3 regions of the Marinococcus tarijensis genome follow, and region 2 is predicted to be linked to each of the others. Evidence: riboswitches for the same ligand, from Rfam matches in the RefSeq annotation. Region 2 holds a riboswitch; each other region holds the start of a gene.

The links. Region 2 has a riboswitch for thiamine pyrophosphate ahead of thiD (bifunctional hydroxymethylpyrimidine kinase/phosphomethylpyrimidine kinase). Riboswitches for the same ligand answer to the same signal wherever they lie in the genome.
Region 1: it holds a riboswitch for thiamine pyrophosphate, as region 2 does, so the genes downstream of both, tenA (thiaminase II) here and thiD (bifunctional hydroxymethylpyrimidine kinase/phosphomethylpyrimidine kinase) in region 2, are expected to answer to the same signal.
Region 3: it holds a riboswitch for thiamine pyrophosphate, as region 2 does, so the genes downstream of both, ACTTK7_RS04490 (acetylornithine deacetylase) here and thiD (bifunctional hydroxymethylpyrimidine kinase/phosphomethylpyrimidine kinase) in region 2, are expected to answer to the same signal.

The regions. Positions count from the first base shown of each region.
Region 1 covers NZ_JBQOJA010000036.1:4,570-9,639, forward strand. The annotation lists gene ACTTK7_RS15205 (NADPH-dependent FMN reductase) at 1-162, shown strand, start outside; gene ACTTK7_RS15210 (MFS transporter) at 198-1,361, opposite strand; gene ACTTK7_RS15215 (MerR family transcriptional regulator) at 1,369-1,797, opposite strand; TPP riboswitch at 1,916-2,019, shown strand; gene tenA (thiaminase II) at 2,157-2,852, shown strand; gene ACTTK7_RS15225 (ECF transporter S component) at 2,852-3,445, shown strand; gene ACTTK7_RS15230 (ABC transporter ATP-binding protein) at 3,442-5,070, shown strand, end outside.
Region 2 covers NZ_JBQOJA010000011.1:54,505-59,574, forward strand. The annotation lists gene thiE (thiamine phosphate synthase) at 1-382, opposite strand, end outside; gene thiM (hydroxyethylthiazole kinase) at 387-1,199, opposite strand; gene thiD (bifunctional hydroxymethylpyrimidine kinase/phosphomethylpyrimidine kinase) at 1,217-2,029, opposite strand; TPP riboswitch at 2,130-2,229, opposite strand; gene ACTTK7_RS08240 (efflux RND transporter permease subunit) at 2,271-5,070, opposite strand, start outside.
Region 3 covers NZ_JBQOJA010000005.1:124,885-129,954, forward strand. The annotation lists gene ACTTK7_RS04480 (GrpB family protein) at 1-388, shown strand, start outside; gene ACTTK7_RS04485 (FAD-dependent monooxygenase) at 613-2,223, opposite strand; TPP riboswitch at 2,334-2,436, shown strand; gene ACTTK7_RS04490 (acetylornithine deacetylase) at 2,507-3,775, shown strand; gene tenA (thiaminase II) at 3,790-4,461, shown strand; gene egtD (L-histidine N(alpha)-methyltransferase) at 4,491-5,070, opposite strand, start outside.

The sequences.
Region 1 (5,070 bases), on a different contig from region 2:
AAAGTACTGCCTGGAAATGAAGTATTGATCGGAGCCGTCCATGAAAAAATGGATGAAAACGGAAATCTAACAGACCAGGGCACAATTGATTTTCTCGATAATGTCGTAGCCGAATTTGAACGTTTTTATCAGGAAACAATGGCTGTAGCCAACCGGGCATAAAAAGGATCCCTGCAGATATTTCTGCAGGGATTTTTTTATGCTTTTGGAGCTTCGGTCTGTTCGGTTTGCAGATCTGTTCTGCTCCATCCGATGAACAATAAAGCTGCTGCGCCAAGAACTCCGGCGACCAGGTATGGAAGATGGGCTGATAATGAATTACCGATTAACCCCGACATTACCGGTGCGAAAGCAGCGCCAAGCCAGCGCAGGAAATTATATGCTCCGGAAGAAATACTGCGCTCGTAAGGCGAATGCTCCATGACATGGCTGGTAAATAAAGAATTATTCAAACCGGAAAATAATCCTGAAAGTATGATGAACATAATCATTAATACTGAGGAGGACGCAAAAAACAATCCTAAAAGTGTTAAAATAAAAGCAGAAAGGGTAAACGGCAGTAATTTCACGGGAGTAAACCGCATCTCAAGCTTTCTCGATAAAACAGCCGAGCCGAAGGCCAGGCACAGTCCCCATCCAAAAAAGACGAGGCCGATTTGAATAGAAGTTAAAGATAAAATCAAAGGAGAGTAAGCAAGCACGACAAAAAAACCGTAATAATAAAACATGCCGGCAAGCGCCCCCTTAATGAACGGCCCGTGTGTAAAAAGGTGACGAAGCTCCTGCCACCCAGCCGTAGCTTTAGCTTTTTTAGGAGCAGGCGGATGGACGAAAAAAATAACTAAAATAAAAGCGATAAGCATTAAAAGACTTGTACCAAAAAAAGGAGCACGCCAGGATAAATCCCCAAGAAGACCGCCTACAAGCGGACCGCCGGCAAGGCCCAGGCCAATTGCTGCCTCATACATGCCTACCGCTGTCTCCACGCTCTTCGATAGAGCGATTAACAGGGTCATAGCGGTGGCGAAAAACATAGCGTTCCCAAGCCCCCAGCCGCCGCGAAAAAGGGCCAGTTCAGTAATGCCTCCTGCCACACTGCAAAGCAGGGCGAAGGCTGTAACGATCAAAAGCCCAGCACTCATCAGCCGTTTATCACCAAACCGGCTCGAAAGGATTCCGGCAGGAATCATCATGCAGGCCATCACTAAAATATAGGACGTAAAAAGCAGCTCCACCTGCCAGTGAGAAGCACCGATAGAAGCCGCGATGGAAGGAAGGACGGGGTCCACGACGCCGATACCCATAAAAGCTAAAAATGTGGCGAAGATCGTAATCCACCGTGCCCGGGTTTGAATATTCATAAAGCAGTCACTTCTCCTTATTGAATGAAGATAATACGTTGTCAGCTTGTTTTTTTAAATTTTCCATTTCCGTTTTAAAGGTGGTCATCTGGTTGATTTTTTGTTCGAGCATATCAATCTGGGCCTGAAGGCTATCAGAAATTTGTTTCAAATCCTCGTGCTGCATCGTCGTTTCCTGCACCGACTGGTAGTGGCTATAGACTGTTTTTACCTGCTCTTTCAAATCGAGATACTGCTGCAGCTCCTGAAGAGAAAACCCAAGAACCTCCTTTGCGGTTACTACATTCTGCAGACGTTCAATATCCTGGTCATCGTACACTCTAGTTCCCTTTTCTGTACGCTCTGGTGCTGATATAAGACCAATTTGTTCATAATAACGTATGGCACGTTTCGTTAAACCGGTGGTTTGAGCGGCTTCTTCAATTTTGTACAGCATGCATCACCCTCCTGATAAATTTCATGATATAACCTTAACGTTAACGTCATATTTTGTAAAGGCAAAATGGGGCTTTGACTTCCTGCCATAATGTGATAAAGTGTAGACAACTTAATAGGGAATCCACTAGGGGTGCCGAAAGCGGCTGAGATAAGGACTAACCTTAATCCCTTTGAACCTGATCTGGTTAAGGCCAGCGTAGGAAAGTGGAGACGGCAGAATACGTCTATTTCAAAAGCAGCAGCTTTATAATAGCGGACGTTTATTCGAAGCCACTCCACCAATGGAGTGGCTTTTTTTGCCCCATTGGTCCTGACTGCCCCTAGTGGTTCCCTCCTAATTTAAAGGAGGAAGTTACAATGAAATTTTCAGAGCTTTTATGGCAGGACACGGAGCACATTTTTGAGGCCTGCTGGGAAAATCCGTTTGTACAGGGTATCGGGAAAGGGGAGCTGCCGAAAGCATCTCTTATCCATTACGTGAAGCAGGATTTTGAATACTTAAACGCCATGATCAAGGCAAAAGCAATTGGGGTAACAAAGTGTACGTCAAGAGAAGACATGATAATGTTTAAAGATACCATTGATTTTGTGTTAAACAGCGAAACGCACCCGCATCATAATTTGTGTGAGCAGGCGGGAGTGGATTATGAGGAATTGCAGGGCTATGCACTTGCCCCGGCCTCTCAGCATTACGTGCTTCACATGCTGCACCATGCCGAAGAAGGAACACTTGGAGATGTTATTGCGGTAACGCTCGCCTGCCCGTGGGTGTATTTGTATGTGGGCGAAAGGCTGATGAAGGAAGTAGAGCCGGACGAAGCCCATCCGTTCAATGACTGGATTCGTTTTTACGGGGACCGTGAGGAACGGGAAATGTACAAATATATTGACCGGCTCGATGAACTGGCAGAAACAGCCACAGAAGAAGAAAAACATCGCTGGCGGACGTTGTTTATGGAAGGGTGCCAGCTTGAGTATATGTTTTTTGAGGACGCTTATTATGCAAAAGACTGGCCCTTTGCCAGAACGTTAACAGGCGGGGAAAAAGTCTAATGATAGACAAACGCTTAAACCTCCGGGATATCGTCGTCATCTCGTTTATTTCAGCTGTTCTCGGCGTCCTTTATCTTCTTTGGGTGCTGCTGGGGCAAATGGTTACCGGCATCTTTGGTCCAGTGGGAGGAGGCCTGATGGCAGGCTTCTGGATCCTTGCGCCGGTGATTTGTGCCTATATCATTCAAAAACCGGGAGCGGCGCTGCTTGCAGAGCTTATCGCGGCCGGTACTGAAGTTATGGCTGGGTCTGTCAGTGCAGGAGCAGTGCTCGTGCTCGGCTTCACCCAGGGGCTCGCTGCAGAAATGATTTTCGCTCTGTTTTTCTACCGGGTGTTCCGCCTGCCAGTATTAATGCTTGCCGGGTCGGCCGGAACGTTTGCTGCGTTTTTAACCCAGTATGTCCTTTATGGATTCAGCCAGTACGCAGGTTCTGTTGTTGTATTTATGCTGGTAACAATGCTTATAAGCGGTGCTCTTTTAGCCGGATGGGCAGGGAAAAGCTTTACGGATGCCCTGGTGAAGACGGGAGTGCTTGACCGCTTTGCACTTGGCCGTCAATATCGTCTCGGCCAGCAGAGGGATGCTGTATGATTTTCGCAGACAAAGTGACCATTTCATACCCTTTTGCTGAGCCTTCGATAGAAAGTTTTTCAGCAGAAATACGTACTGGGGAAAACGTGCTGCTGCTCGGTCCGAGCGGTTCAGGCAAAAGTACGCTTGCTCTCGCTATCCAGGGAATTCTTCCGCGGTCTGTGGAGGCGGAGGTTTCTGGCGGTCTGAGCGTGTTTGGGGAAAATCCGGCCGTGAAAAGCATTACGGAGGCTGCCAGGCAGGCGGCGCTTTTGTTCCAGGACCCGGATACCCAGTTCTGCATGCCGACTGTGCGGGAAGAGCTTGTATTTACGCTTGAGAATCTGCGGGTGCCGGCAGGTGATATCGAGGCCCGCATGCACGAAGCCCTGCAATTTACAGATATGCTTCACTGCCTTGATGCCCGTATCGACACGCTGTCCGGCGGGATGAAGCAAAAAATAGCTGTATCCTGTTTAGCTGCTGTGAATCCACGGATATGGATTCTGGATGAACCGCTCTCCCAGCTTGATCCAGTAAGCCGGCAAGCAGTCGCTTCGCTTCTTGGCCGCATTGCAGCAGCTCCTGATAAAACACTGGTTTTGATTGAGCATCAGTTAAATGAAGTAATGGAGTGGGTAGACCGGGTGTTCGTATTGAACCACCATGGCCAGGTTTCTGCGGATGGAAGCCCGGCACGTATATTCAACTCTCATGCAGCCGTACTCGAAGCAGAAGGAGTATGGCTGCCGGCTCCTGCAGAAGTCGGAAAGAAATTACTGAAAAAGTCAGAGAAGCCCAAAGCTGCTCTTCCCATCACTTTAAAGGAATGGGAAAGGTTTGCAGCGGATTATTCCGCTTCAGCAGTCCTTGCATCTCTGCCGCAGCCGAAAAAGGTAAGTGATCCTTCACTTGAGCCACCTGTCCTGGAGGTGAAGCAGGCGGCCTTTGCTTATGGCACGCAAACGGTTTTCGAAAACGTATCCTTTTCCCTGTACCCCGGGGAAATGACTGCTCTAGTCGGTGCAAATGGAGCGGGAAAGAGCACACTCGCACGTGTCCTCACTGGATGGGACCCTCTTAAAGACGGATCTATATATGTTAACGGAGAGGATATTGCCAGTCTGAAGCCGTACGAAATTGCTAAAACCTTCGGCATTGTTTTTCAGCAGCCCGAGCATCAGTTTGTAGCACAGACCGTGGAAAAAGAAATACGATACGGAATGGAAATGGAGGGGTGGCGCGAAAAAGATATTATTCAGCAGACAAATGAACTGCTGGTTCAATTTCAGCTTGGACATATTCGAAAGAATCATCCATTTCAGCTCAGCCAGGGAGAAAAAAGGCGTCTTTCGGTGGCAGTGATGGTAACGAGCAACCAGTCCATATTAATTTTGGATGAGCCGGCGTTTGGTCTCGATAAGCGAAATACCGATGCTTTATTTGAAGTGCTTGAGCAGTGCCGCCGACGCGGAAAAGCGATTCTCTGGCTGACGCATGATATGGATCTGGTCTATACAAAAGCTGGACGGGTTTTGGCGCTGGCGGAACGAACACTTGCCTGTGATGACGGCGTGGAAGCATTTTTCAGTGGTAGCATGGATTTAGCTAAAATCGGCGTCCGTCCGCCGGTAGTACAGCTTATG
Region 2 (5,070 bases):
CCGCCCCGTCTGCAGCCGCCCGGTGCGCCTCTTCAATAGTGCGCACAGATACCCCGACCACCATGCGGGAAGGGCAGCGTTCCTTGACTTTGGAAGCCGGGTCGTCCTCCTGCCCGATATGAATTCCGTCTGCTTCGAGCCGGATCGCCATATCCACGTCGTCATTCACAATAAACGGGACATGAAAAGCAGCACATTGAGCCTTCATCTTCCGGCCAAGCCGCCACTTTCCCTCTTCAGACAGCGCCCCCCGGCCTTTTTCGCGGAACTGGAAGCACGTAATACCGCCCTGAAGAGCTTCCTGCAATACCTGCTCCGGATTTCTTCCGCCTGTATTGTTGCTTCCCATAATAAAATACAGCTTCAGCATCTTTTTATCCATGGTTTCAGCCCTCCTGGGATTCCTGTTTGACGCGGATATAGTGGCGCAGATCCATTTCCTGCGTTGCATGGAGGGCGTTCAATAACTCAATTTGAAAGGAGCCCGGCCCTTCCCTTGTCGTTAAACTGCCTGCAATTTCCGCCGCTGCGCCGTAATAGGCATGCGCGGCTGCCACTGCCCCGGCCGAATACTGAACGGTTAAAAAGGAGGCTGCGATCGAGCTGAGAAGGCAGCCGGTGCCGGTTACTTTTGTCAGCAGTGTATGGCCGTTCTGCACGATAAATACTTCGCCCTGATGAGCGACTGCGTCCTCCACTCCGGTCACCGCTGCAATTACTTCAAACTTTCTTGCAGCTTCTTTAGCGAGCACTGGGTTGTCTGCTTCTCCTGAAGCGTCCACGCCCTGTATGTTCCCGCTTTCGCCGAGCAGCGCTGCCATTTCTCCCGCATTTGCCCGGATCAGCGCTACATCCAGTTCGTCAAGAAGAGCAAGTGCCGTTTCCGTCCGGTAAGCCGTTGCACCTGCCCCTACAGGATCCAGAATGATGGGGATGCCTTTTTCATTAGCTGCTTTGCCAGCGAGCCGCATCGCCTTCACCTGTTCCCGGTTCAGCGTGCCGATATTTAGTACGAGCGCATTCGCCGCTTTAGCCATTTCCGCTGCTTCCTCCGGCGCGTTTGCCATTACCGGGGATGCGCCCATGGAAAGCAGTCCGTTTGCGGTGAAATTCGTTACGACGGTATTTGTAATATTATGAATCAGCGGCCGTGTTTTTCGTACGTTCTCCAACAGGCCTATAACCTCTTTTGCTTTCATGCCGATCCCTCATTTCTTTATTTTAATAGTTGATCGAGTGGAACGCGTACTCCCCAGTGATTGACCGGTCCATTGCCTTTACCGATCTCCAGGGGGTGTGCAATCGCATCGGTAATATATTCCTTGCTTTCCTGTACTGCTAAATAGATGGACTTGCCCCTTGCAAGCTTCGCGGCAATTGCGGCTGATAGTGTACAGCCTGTTCCGTGCGTGTGCTTTGTATCCGTCCGCGGCGAACGGAAATAATGAATTTCTCCATCGACATACAAAATATCGACTGCGTCTTCTTTCATATGGCCGCCCTTGACAAGCGCAGCCCTGGCCCCTAATTCATCAACAATTTTTTTGGCAGCTGCTTCCATCTCCTCGAGGGACTGGACCTGAAGGTCCGTCAGGCTTGCTGCTTCAGCCATATTCGGCGTAACGACTGCGGCCAGAGGAAGAAATTCATTTTTCATTACTTCAAGCGTCTCCTTCTCAGCCAGGGAATCTCCGCTTGTGGCAACCATCACCGGGTCAATAACCACCGGCAGGGCATGTTTTTTCAGCATGTTCACCGTCGTGCGGATCATATCCGGCGTTGCGATCATTCCGGTTTTTACCGCATCCGGCATAATATCATCAAAGATGGAATCCAGCTGGGCCTGAAGCAATTCAATGCTCATATGCTCCACCCTTTGGACCCCGGTCGTATTTTGTGCGAGCACGCTAGTAATAGCAGACATTCCATAGGCTTCACATTCCTGAAATGCCTTCAGATCAGCCTGGATCCCAGCTCCACCGGTAGGGTCTGTTCCAGCGATGGTCAATACTTTAGGTACTTGTGGCATTCGTTATATCCTCCTTTAGAAGGAATCCTGCTTTAGGTTCAAAAAAAGCTCACCCCCTGAAAGTAGAGAGTGAGCTTTGGCGTATACGTACGTATTTGTATAAAACGAAGCTCCACTTCCCTACGCTGGCACTACCCAGATCAGGTTCGAAGGGACCAAGAATGGTTCTTGTCTCAGCGCAGGCGCCCCTAGCGGATTCCTTACTATTTTTCTTAATCGTACGTGACGCACAGTCCTAATGTCAATTTTTTTCATTATCGCCGGATTTTTTATTTTTGTCCGGATCACTCGAAGAACGGTCCCGTTTTTCTGTTTCTGATTTACCAACGATGCGTTCGAGAAGGTATAGGATATCATCCCGGGACATATCCTCCCGATTTTTATTTTCTATATTCTCCATGTCGTTGCTGGTTTCTGTAGCTTCATTGTTCTGCTGGTCTTCATTGTTATTCCGTTCTTCCCCATTCTGTTCTTCCTGTTCTCTTTTTTCCCGTTCCTTGCGTCTTTCTTCGACTTCCCAGCCGTACATGTAGCCTCCGTCCGGCATGGCGAATTTTTTATTCATGCTTCTTGTTTCTTTAGTAAACAAGGTATAGAGTGTTGGAATAATAAACAGCGTCAGGAACGTACTGCTGATGAGACCGCCGATGACTGCAATACCCATTGGCTGCTGAATTTCTGCTCCTTCCCCGAACCCAAGGGCGAGCGGAAGCACGCCAAGGATAGTCGTAGAAGCTGTCATCAGTATAGGGCGTGCCCGCTTTTTCACAGATTCAATGACCGCTTCCCTTACCGGCAGCCCCCGCTCCACCAGCTGATTCGTATAATCGACAAGCACAATCGCATTGTTAACAACAATACCGGCAAGCACAATTAAGCCGATAAATACGGTAATACTGAGCGGTGTCTGGGTCGCAAACAGGGCAAGCATAACACCGATCACCACCAGCGGCACGCTGAACATTACCACAAATGGGTATTTGAATGATTCAAACTGGCCTGCCATAACGAGGTAAATGAACACTACCGCCAGAAGGAAGGCAAACACAAGACTTTGAATGCTGTCATCAAGAAGCTCCTGTTCGCCGGAGAAGTTCAATGTCGTCGCCGCTCCGGTATCTACGTCGTCGATCGTGTCTTCAATTAACGTAGAGGTTTCATTCAGGCTCGTACCGGAGCCGTAGGTGACTGTAAATTCAGTACTGCGTTCCTGGTCAAGCCGGTTAATGACTGCCGGCCCCTCTCCTTCTTCAATATCAGCCACGTCGCTTAAGCTGACATATTCTCCTTCCGGAGTAGCGAGCTGCAGGTTTTCAAGGTCTTCCTGGTTTTCAAGGGAATCCTCTGCATACTGCACGTTCACGTTCAGCGGCCCTTCGTTATCCGTCTGAATTGTCGACGCCACTTCTCCGCTTGTGGTGCTGTTCACCGTCTGGGCGATTTCAGCCGGCGTCAGGCCATTATCCTGTGCCTCGTCTTCGTTAATCTGCACCTGGATTTCCGGAGCAGTTTCTTCATCTGACGTTTCTACGTTTCGTATAGTATTTTCACTTTCAAGCTCCGACTGCACGGCGTCTGCATCTTCAGCGAGCCGTTCTTCATTTTCGTTTGAGAGTGTAAATTCTACGGAATTTGCTTCTCCCCCGCCAATGGCTGCAGACGACGATAACGAAATATCTGCCTGCTCATCAGTGTTTTCCACGTCGGATTCAATTTCTTCAATCATTTCCTCTGTCGATATATCCCGGTCTTCCAAATCCTCCATCGTAACTGTAATTGAGGCCTCATTGGATCCGGAGCTTCCGCCGCCTCCGGCTGCTACTCCGCTGCCGCCCGAGCCGACTACCGCCATATAGCTTGCAATCTCATCCTGGTCTTCAAGCACGCTTTCAATTTCGTCGACCGTTTCTCCGGTCGTTTCCAGATTTGTGCCGTTTTCTTTTTCAACATTGATCGTGAAAAAGCCCTGGTCTGTCGTCGGGATAAAGTTCACCCCGGTCTGGGCAATGCCGCCGGCTCCTCCAAGCAGCAGAAGAAGCGTCAGCAGCAGAGCGACCGCGCGGTGGCCGAGGACCCAGCGGATTGAACGGTCCAGAAATCTCATCGGCCGTGATTTTTCGCGTTTTGCTTCCCTGTCTTCCGGCAGTGGCTTCAGCACACGGCTTGCAATCATTGGTACTACCGTGACAGCTACAAGCAGGGATGCAAGCAGACTAAAGGCTACCGATAAAGCAAAGGCCTGGAAGATCTCGCCGACAATACCGGAAATAAAGACTATCGGCAGGAAGACGGCGACTGTTGTCAAGGTCGAAGCTGTAATCGCCCCGGCCACTTCCTTCGTGCCGTCGAGAGCGGCCCGTTTAGGGAGCTTTTTCATCGATAGGTGCCGGTATATGTTTTCAATAACTACTATCGCGTTATCGACAAGCATCCCGATGCCAAGAGCCAGACCGCCCATCGTCATCAAGTTTAAGCTCACATCGGTAAAGTATAGAAACGCAAATGTCACAATTACCGAAAACGGTATCGCAATACCAATAATGAGCGGCGTCGTCAGGTTTCTTAAGAAGAAGAAAAGAACAACCATGGCGAATACGCCGCCGGCAATTAACGCAAGTGCTACGCTGTTAATGGACTGCTGAACGTACTCCCCTTCATCGTAAATTATCGTAGTCTCGAGATCATTATACTGATCTTCTTCAAGCAGATCGTCCAGCGTCTCGTTAAAGTCCGTGGAGACCTGGGCCGTATTGGCATCTGATTCCTTCAGCACTGTCATCTGAATGCCGGGCTCCTGGTTCACTTCAGTGTAGGCCGTCTGTTCCTCAGTCGTGCGCTCTACTTCCCCTACATCGCCGACAGTAACTGTATCACCATTTTCATCCTGTCCGACCGTCACTTCCTGCAAATCTTCAGCCCCGTTCAGTTCATTGACTGTGCGGGTCGTTAATGTGCGCTCTCCGGAGGTAATCGTGCCTCCCGGCTGCGTAATATTATTTGCCTGTACAGCGTTTGTGACGTCGGACTGGGTGACATTATTG
Region 3 (5,070 bases), on a different contig from region 2:
GGGTCTTGCGGCAAAGCCAATTATCGATATTCTTATTGAAACGCACGAGCTTTCTATGTGGTCCGAGGACCGTCTGGAAGGACTAGGATATACGGGAAAAGGAGAGCACGGTATTGAAGGAAGGGCTTTTTATTATAAAGGCGAATATATCCGCCGCTTTCACGTGCACGTGTTTGAAAAAGAAAGTGAAGGCAGCGGGCGGCATCTTGCCCTCCGTGATTATTTACGCTCTTTTCCGGCAAAGGCGAAGGAATATGAAATCATTAAAAAGCAGGCTGCAGGGAGGCACCCGCACAGCCCGTCTGGATATATGGACGAAAAGCATGCCGTCGTGCAGAGGCTTGAACAGGAGGCTCTCTCCTGGAATACAAACAGAAGGAAAAACTGACGGTTTTTAAACGACTGACAAAACCGTCCACAAACATATACACAATGGGGATGGTGTCCAGCTGGGGTAAGGGGAAGAGCATAAAAATAATCGAAGGCCTGCTTCGATTGAAGGTATTGATGACAGAGAATTTACTGAAATGAGACGCCGGCTTGTGGACAGTCTTTGAAGTGTTTTTTGAAATTATCCACAGCCGGCTGGGAAACGGGTTCGGATGAAAGAAGCTACTGATATAAAGCGGTGTGAATTTTTCTCATCAATCGTCCGGTACGGACCGGGTGCTCGGCAAAAGCAACATAGCCGTCCGGACGTATGAGCACAGCTGAAAACGTTGGCAGCTTCCATTTGACGGCGAGATCTCGCCGGTAATCAAACAGATGGTGGATATTTGGCTTCGAGGTCCGGAGTATGCCCTTGCGCTGAACAACGAGAATGAGAATGGATGGGCCATACTGCCGGCGCATTTCCTGGATGCTTTCATCGAGCTGATGGAGCTCCTGCTCGTCTTCGATATAAAACAGGCAGGAAAACTGCTGAATGTGCAGAAAATCCATCACGTCTGCGTGTTCTCCTTCCTCGGTAAGAACCCGTGCCGGCAATGCCCGGGATCCGGCCGGAATCATTTCTCCCCGGTGCTGGAATTTCGCAAACGACGCCCTGTTCTGATAGCTGATGTCAATATTGGCGAGGCGCTGGGTCAGCAGGTTCTGCAGCGAACTGCTTTTGCTCAGCACACTGACAGGGTTCGCCAGCAGGCGGGGAATCAGGGTATGGGAATGGGTCATCACCTGCATCGCCGTATTAGTCATTCGAATGGTCTTGCGTCCGACCGCGTACCGTTCTTCTTCATACGTATCGAGAAGGGCAGGATCCGAACGGCCGCGCAGCACCCACGCCAATTTCCAGCAGAGATTGACCGCGTCCTGCATGCCGAGGTTCATCCCCTGACCGCCAAACGGGCTGTGCAGATGGGCAGCATCCCCGGCGAGAAACAGCCTGTGGTCCCGGTAGGCATCAGCCTGATGGTGGGACGTGCCGAACTGGGAAAGCCAGGAGGCGCTTGGGAAATGTACCGGCTGCTGGGTAATACGCCGTACGCTTTTTTCAAGATCCTCCAGAGGGAGATCGTCCCGGTGCTCACGGTTCTGTTCGGCGTGATCGATGGTGATTACCCGGTACGTTTCATCACGGAAGGGAAAGAAAGCAGCTACGCCGCGCTCGGTAATGAATGAGGAAATATCGTTGGAAAGTGGAAGTCCTTCCACCGTAACGTCCCCCAGAAAATAAATGGTTTCATGCTTGCCGCCCGGAAATGAGACATTCATGTTCTCACGTACTGTACTGTGAGGACCGTCACAGCCAATCACGTAGGAAGCGCGGATTAATTCGTGTCCATTTTCGGTGGAGCATTCCACCTCGGCGTGGTCACTGTACTGGATAATTCGTTCGCAGTGAGTGTTCCAGTCGATAAACTGGCCAACTTCCCGAAGCTGCTTCTTTAAAATATGCTCTGTATCTGACTGCGGCAGCATAAGCATGAAGGGAAAAGGCGTATCGAGCGAAGCAAAGGAGGCTCTGGAAGCCCATTTGCCTTCAGGCTGAACAGTAGCATCAGTAATGGGAAAGCCTTCCTTTAGGAAGGAGCGGAGCGCACCGATCAGGCTGAGCATCTCAAGGGTGCGCGCCTGGATGCCGAACGCTTTGGAAAAGGGAGAAATAGAGCTTTTTCTGTCTAATATCCGGACGCGGATGCCGAGTGCTCTTAATGTATTGGCGGCAGTCAAGCCTACGGGGCCTGCCCCAACAATGCATACATCGGTATTCGTGGTTTTCATGAATTCATCACGCTCCCTTCGGTATACTTGTAGTATACCCTGCAGAGGACTGCCTCATGCACGTGCTTATTTGCAACCTTTTGCGAAATATGTTTGAATAATAAGAAATTAATGCTTTCTAGGGGAGCCTGATGGCTGAGAGAGGTTTAAGTGCCTTGACCCTTAGCACCTGATCCAGATAGTACTGGCGGAGGGAAGAAAGAAGGGACACACACCGGTTGTTTATGCCGCTTCTTCTCTAAAAGAAGCGGCTTTTTATATAGGTTAAAAACAAGGAGGGCTTATGGTAGAACCTAACTGGGGAAAATTGGTGGAAGAGCGCAGGCAGAAATTAACCGACCTGGCCAAAAACTTAATACAATTTAATACGATGGCACCCCCGGCCCGTAATACAGCGAATGCTCAACAATTTATAGCGGATTATCTGCAGCAGCGTAATTGGGAGATTGATAAATGGGAGGTTTTTAACGGAGACCCCAACGTAGTAGGCACAAAAACCGGAAAAGAGGGGGACCGGTATAACAGCTTAATCCTAAATGGACACATAGATGTAGCGGAAGCATCGCGTAAGGACTGGAGTTTTGATCCTTTCGATCCGGTGGTGAAGGACGGATGGCTCTATGGAAGAGGAGCAGCCGATATGAAGGGAGGGCTTGCAGGCTTACTTTTAGCTGTTGATATTTTACATGAGCTAAAAATTGATTTACCAGGCGACGTTATTGTGCAATCGGTAGTGGGTGAAGAAGTAGGTGAGGCCGGTACACTTCAATGCTGCCGAAGGGGATATACTGCTGATTATGCACTCGTAGCAGACACGAGTAATCTTAGTATTCAGGGTCAGGGAGGCGTTATTACAGGCTGGGTTACCGTGAAAAGTCAGCAAATACATCATGACGCTATGCGCCGAAATCTGATTCATGCTGGAGGCGGAAAATTCGGGGCAGGTGCTATTGAAAAAATGATGATACTTATCGAGGGCTTACAGAGTTTAGAAAGAGACTGGGCAGTACGGAAAAGTTATCCAGGATTTCAGCCTGGAACGAACACCATTAATCCGGCAGTCATTGAAGGAGGAAGGAATGCTGCATTTATAGCCGATGAATGCAGTCTTTGGATCACGGTGCATTTTTATCCGGATGAGACCCATGAAACAGTGGCTTCAGAAGTAGAAAATCATCTTCGTAAAGTGGCTGAAGCTGATCCGTGGCTTCGCGAGAACCCTCCAACATTTATTTGGGGAGGAGAATCAATGATAGAAGACAGAGGAGAAATATTTCCTTCCCTTGAGGTTCAGAGCAATCACCCGGGCAGTCTGCAGTTAATGGAATCCTTTAAAGCCATTACCTATGAAGCAGGAGAAATTAACACCTCTCCTACTGTCACAGACGGAGGATGGCTGGCGGATGCTGGAATCCCCTCCGCCATTTTTGGTCCGGGAACGCTTGAGGAAGCACACGCAGTCGATGAAAAAGTAGAAGTGGAACAGCTGGTTACGTTCACAAAAATAGTATTGTCTTTTATTTATAAGTGGTCACATACTCTGAAGGAATAGAAAGGATGAGGCTAATGTCATTCACTCACGATTTAAAGGAAAAGCTGCTGCCAGTGTGGGAGCAGAATCATACGCATCCATTTGTGGAAGAGCTTGGACGGGGAACCCTCGATAAGGAAAAATTTCGTTATTTCATGATTCAGGATTACCTTTATCTTGTGCAATATGCGAAGCTGTTTGCGATTGGCGCTGTTAAAGCCGAAGACGTGGAAACTATGGGGGCTTTTGCGAAGGTAATGGATGCCACCATGAATGAAGAAATGAGCCTGCACCGCCAGTATGCGAAAAAGCTTGGCATCACCGAACAGGAGCTCGAGCAGGCAGAACCGGCACCGACCACACTTGCGTACACAAGATATATGCTGCATGAAGGGCAGAACGGAGGCCTGGCTGAGCTGCTTGCGGCTGTGCTCCCGTGCATGTGGAGCTACGCAGAAATTGGAAGAAAGCTCAGTACGTGGCCGGGAGCGCTGGAGCATGAGCTGTACGGTGAATGGGTGCAGATGTACAGCGATGATGAATTTCAGCAGCTCGCAGACTGGGGCATCAGCATGCTCGACCGTCTGGCAGAAAACAAACCTGAAGCGGAAAAAAGAAAGATTGAAGATATATTTTTAACGACGACCCGGTTTGAGTATTTGTTCTGGGAAATGGCGTACCGGCAGGAAGGCTGGCCGCAGACATAAAAAAGCCCCCGGTCCGCCGGGGGCTTTGCTTATATTTGAGGGGAAAGCGTAAATACGCCAAACCATTCATTTTCGTCCGTCCACCAGTCATTGGTTTCCCAGGAGGATTGGTGGGCCAGATTCATGAATTCCTCCGGAGTGAACTTCCGGCTGTTTTCTGTATGGATCGTCTCGCCGGCACGCATCGTAAACGTTTCGCCGCCGATCGAGAACAGGGAAGGCTTTTCGGCGCGCAGATGCATCTCGATCCGCCCGAGCCGTTCATTGTAAAAAGCTTCATGCTCAAAATGGCCGGTGTTGATACCAGCATCAAGCTCCCGGTTCAGGCGGTGGAGCAGATTCTTATTAAAGGAAGCGGTAATGCCTGCTTCGTCGTTATAGGCACGGTGCAGCACGACCGGATCCTTCTTCAAATCGACGCCTACCACCAGGCTGTCCTCCGGATTCATGTGAGAAGCGAGCTTCTGTAAAAATTTCGAAGCCTCCTTCGGATCCAGGTTTCCAATCGTGGAGCCGAGAAAAAAGACAGCGGAGGGCTGGTCTTTGCTGCTGTTTAAAAAAGACATCGTTTTTGTATAGTCCGCACATACGCCCGACACCTGCATATCC